2 regions of the Virgibacillus halodenitrificans genome follow, and region 1 is predicted to be linked to the other one. Evidence: a T-box and tRNA genes for the amino acid it is inferred to sense, from the RefSeq annotation. Region 1 holds a T-box; the other holds one or more tRNA genes.

Region 1 (2,383 bases):
ATTCATAAAGATGCAGTAGCAAGCTTTAATCAAGCTGGACACGAATGGGCTCTTAGCCATTTTGAAAACACGCTCGGTGTGCAAATACGCTAAAGGGGGGGAGAAAACTGAGTTCAATATTCAGCTCTTATACTTTTGATCAATATACTGTAAGAAAGGCAATAAAAGATGATGCTAAGGAAGTATTTCAAATTTTACGAAATGCTGCCAGTTGGTTGAATGAGAAGAATATAAATCAATGGGAGCACCTGCATAATGATGTTGAAATTAACGAAATTATGGAAGACATTGTGGAGGATATCACTTATATAGTAGAAAATAAGAATACTGATATAGTAGCTGTATTCAATTTTTCTCCTAATCAAAATCCGTGGGATATTGAAATGTGGGGAAAGCGTGAAGATAAGGCCTTTTATTTGCATCGTTTTGCTGTACATCAAGAACATCATCATAAGCAAATTGGTAAACGAACGCTTGAATGGATGATTAATTCATACCAAGTGAATAATAGCTATATACGATTAGATTGTATAGGAAATAACCCTGTATTAAATAAATTCTATCAGCGAGCTGGATTTCAGTTTATGGGCCATGTGGGGGAAGCGGGAGATCAGTTCTCTCTTTACGAAAAAGCCTTTTATTAAGAGTGCTTGACTTTCCATGTGCATAGCTTTATATTTAGAAATATATATGAAACGTAGAAGAGGATTAGTATAATTTATTGTCTTTTCAAGAGAGGAAATGGCTGCTGGAAATTTCTAAAGACATAAGTGGGAACCTGCCTCTGAGTTCGCCATCGTTAAAGCCTTGTTGCTGTAAGATGTGCGCGGTCTATGACCGTTACCAATTTAAGTGTACAGTATTTCCTGTAAACAAGGGTGGTACCACCAGACCTCGGTCCCTTTTCGGATGGAGGATTTTTTGTGTTCCGATTTGTTAATTAAATTATAAATTTATATAAAGAGGTGTTCAGCTTGGGTAAAAAAAATAAGCAGTTTGTTGAAAAAGTGACAGCGATGGAGGAAGATTTCGCACAGTGGTACACAGATGTAGTGAAACAAGCGGAATTAGTGGAGTATGGTCAAGTTCGTGGAACAATGATTATTAAACCATATGGATATGCAATTTGGGAAAATATTAAGGATGAATTAGATAAAAAATTTAAAGAAACTGGTCATTCTAATGTAGCCTTTCCATTATTTATCCCAGAGAGCCTTTTACAAAAGGAAAAAGACCATGTAGAAGGGTTTGCACCTGAAGTTGCTTGGGTAACGCATGGGGGAGAAGAGGAGCTGACAGAGAGAATTGCTGTACGTCCAACCTCAGAAGTTCTTTTCTGTGATTATTATTCAAATAATATCCATTCCTATCGTGACTTGCCGAAATTGTATAATCAGTGGGGTAATGTAGTCCGTTGGGAAAAAACAACTCGCCCATTCCTTCGCTCTTCTGAGTTCCATTGGCAGGAAGGTCATACAGCGCATGCTACTGATCAAGATGCTGCAGAAGAAACAGACAGAATGCTTGGTATTTATGCTGACCTTGTAGAGAAGTACTTGGCTATTCCTGTGCTGAAGGGGCGGAAAACAGATAAAGAAAAATTTGCAGGCGCAAAGTATACCTTAACAATCGAGAGTATGATGCATGACGGTAAGGCATTGCAATCTGGTACATCCCATCACTTTGGTTCTGGCTTTGCAGAAGCATTTGATATTACGTATCTTGATGAAAATGGGAAAAGTCAATATGTGCATCAAACTTCATGGGGTCTGTCTACTCGCATAATGGGTGCACTAATTATGGTGCATGGTGATAACCGTGGTTTAGTTATTCCTCCAAGAATAGCACCAACCCAGGCTATGATTGTACCAATTGCCCAGCATAAAGAAGGCGTATTGGATAAAGCATATGAACTACGTGATCAACTGAAGAATCTTGTACGTGTAGATATAGATGCGAGTGATAAAACTCCTGGATGGAAGTTCAATGAAACAGAAATGAAGGGATTCCCTGTTCGTATTGAGATGGGACCAAAAGATATTGAAAAGAACCAAGTAGTACTTGTGCGTAGGGATACAGGGGAAAAAGAATTTATTGCACTAGCTGAATTACAAGACCGCCTTCCTGTATTGCTAGAAGAGATTCAGCAAAACTTATATGAAAAAGCAAAAGCACACCGAGAAGAAAAGACTTCTGTAGCAAAAAACATGGACGAGTTCAAAGCAGCATTGGAAGAAAACCCAGGCTTTATTAAAGCTATGTGGTGTGGAGATACAGCATGTGAAGAAAAGATAAAAGAGGAAACGACAGCAACTTCCCGTTGTATCCCATTCGAACAGGAGAAAGTTTCAGATACCTGTGTATGTTGTGGTAAGGAAGCAAA
Region 2 (2,383 bases), 280 kb from region 1:
TAGATCGAGGACTTAACTAATTTTCTTCTTTGATCGTCGTTGTTTTTCTCTTATTTAGTTTTTAGGGTATAAATTTAAAAAAACCCTTGCATTTTTTCACGAAAATGCATATAATATGTCTTGTCCTTGTTTTTAAGGATGGTCTGGTAGCAATAGCGGAGAGGTCACACCTGTTCTCATGCCGAACACAGAAGTTAAGCTCTCCAGCGCCGATGGTAGTTGGGACTTTGTCCCTGCAAGAGTAGGACGCCGCCAGGCGGACATGTTATTATTTAAGAAGTGAAAAATGTATTGGAGGATTAGCTCAGCTGGGAGAGCACCTGCCTTACAAGCAGGGGGTCGCAGGTTCGAGCCCTGCATCCTCCACCATTTATGCCGGCCTAGCTCAATTGGTAGAGCAACTGACTTGTAATCAGTAGGTTGGGGGTTCAAGTCCTCTGGCCGGCACCATTATCTTATATACTATATACAATTAATATGATGTTATAATTACATCTAGTACGAGCCATTAGCTCAGTTGGTAGAGCATCTGACTTTTAATCAGAGGGTCGAAGGTTCGAATCCTTCATGGCTCACCATTTGCGGGTGTGGCGGAATTGGCAGACGCGCTAGACTTAGGATCTAGTGTCTTCGGACGTGGGGGTTCAACTCCCTCCACCCGCACCATTTAATTGTATATGCGGAAGTAGTTCAGTGGTAGAACACCACCTTGCCAAGGTGGGGGTCGCGGGTTCGAATCCCGTCTTCCGCTCCAAGCCATAGCCGGGGTGGCGGAATTGGCAGACGCACAGGACTTAAAATCCTGCGGTAGGTTCTACCGTGCCGGTTCGAGTCCGGCCCTCGGCACCATTTAGCGCCCGTAGCTCAATTGGATAGAGCGTTTGACTACGGATCAAGAGGTTAGGGGTTCGACTCCTCTCGGGCGCGCCATTATACGGGAAGTAGCTCAGCTTGGTAGAGCACATGGTTTGGGACCATGGGGTCGCAGGTTCAAATCCTGTCTTCCCGACCATTTAAATAAGGGGCCTTAGCTCAGCTGGGAGAGCGCCTGCCTTGCACGCAGGAGGTCAGCGGTTCGATCCCGCTAGGCTCCACCAATTATTACATTCGTTCTTTGAAAACTGAACAAAACAACCAGTATGTCAAGAAAAACATGACGTTTTTCGTTAATTTTTAAAAAGCCAGAAGTTAACGCTTCTGCAGCTAAGACATGAGATAAGATTGATTGGTGTCGATCTTATTCAAACTTTTATGGAGAGTTTGATCTTGGCTCAGGACGAACGCTGGCGGCGTGCCTAATACATGCAAGTCGAGCGCGGGAAGCAAGCTGATCCTCTTCGGAGGTGACGCTTGTGGAACGAGCGGCGGACGGGTGAGTAACACGTGGGCAACCTGCCTGTAAGACTGGGATAACCCCGGGAAACCGGGGCTAATACCGGATAATACTTTTCATCACCTGATGGAAAGTTGAAAGGTGGCTTTTAGCTACCACTTACAGATGGGCCCGCGGCGCATTAGCTAGTTGGTGAGGTAACGGCTCACCAAGGCAACGATGCGTAGCCGACCTGAGAGGGTGATCGGCCACACTGGGACTGAGACACGGCCCAGACTCCTACGGGAGGCAGCAGTAGGGAATCTTCCGCAATGGACGAAAGTCTGACGGAGCAACGCCGCGTGAGTGATGAAGGTTTTCGGATCGTAAAGCTCTGTTGTTAGGGAAGAACAAGTGCCGTTCGAATAGGGCGGCACCTTGACGGTACCTAACCAGAAAGCCCCGGCTAACTACGTGCCAGCAGCCGCGGTAATACGTAGGGGGCAAGCGTTGTCCGGAATTATTGGGCGTAAAGCGCGCGCAGGCGGTCCTTTAAGTCTGATGTGAAAGCCCACGGCTCAACCGTGGAGGGTCATTGGAAACTGGAGGACTTGAGTACAGAAGAGGAGAGTGGAATTCCACGTGTAGCGGTGAAATGCGTAGAGATGTGGAGGAACACCAGTGGCGAAGGCGACTCTCTGGTCTGTAACTGACGCTGAGGCGCGAAAGCGTGGGGAGCGAACAGGATTAGATACCCTGGTAGTCCACGCCGTAAACGATGAGTGCTAGGTGTTAGGGGGTTTCCGCCCCTTAGTGCTGAAGTTAACGCATTAAGCACTCCGCCTGGGGAGTACGGCCGCAAGGCTGAAACTCAAAAGAATTGACGGGGGCCCGCACAAGCGGTGGAGCATGTGGTTTAATTCGACGCAACGCGAAGAACCTTACCAGGTCTTGACATCCTCTGCAATCGGTAGAGATACCGAGTTCCCTTCGGGGACAGAGTGACAGGTGGTGCATGGTTGTCGTCAGCTCGTGTCGTGAGATGTTGGGTTAAGTCCCGCAACGAGCGCA

What was found. The T-box of region 1 lies ahead of proS (proline--tRNA ligase). A T-box ahead of a tRNA ligase gene usually reads a tRNA of that ligase, here a tRNA-Pro.
Region 2: it encodes a tRNA-Pro, which carries the amino acid that the T-box ahead of proS (proline--tRNA ligase) is inferred to sense. The anticodon was not compared.

Annotation. Positions count from the first base shown of each region.
Region 1 covers NZ_CP017962.1:385,572-387,954, forward strand. Annotated here, with positions in the region: gene BME96_RS02070 (cysteine hydrolase family protein) at 1-93, shown strand, start outside; gene BME96_RS02075 (GNAT family N-acetyltransferase) at 216-644, shown strand; T-box leader at 690-906, shown strand; gene proS (proline--tRNA ligase) at 975-2,383, shown strand, end outside.
Region 2 covers NZ_CP017962.1:106,427-108,809, forward strand. Annotated here, with positions in the region: rRNA gene BME96_RS00505 (23S ribosomal RNA) at 1-20, shown strand, start outside; rRNA gene rrf (5S ribosomal RNA) at 143-258, shown strand; tRNA gene BME96_RS00515 (tRNA-Val) at 294-369, shown strand; tRNA gene BME96_RS00520 (tRNA-Thr) at 375-450, shown strand; tRNA gene BME96_RS00525 (tRNA-Lys) at 503-578, shown strand; tRNA gene BME96_RS00530 (tRNA-Leu) at 582-666, shown strand; tRNA gene BME96_RS00535 (tRNA-Gly) at 680-754, shown strand; tRNA gene BME96_RS00540 (tRNA-Leu) at 762-849, shown strand; tRNA gene BME96_RS00545 (tRNA-Arg) at 854-930, shown strand; tRNA gene BME96_RS00550 (tRNA-Pro) at 936-1,012, shown strand; tRNA gene BME96_RS00555 (tRNA-Ala) at 1,022-1,097, shown strand; rRNA gene BME96_RS00560 (16S ribosomal RNA) at 1,249-2,383, shown strand, end outside.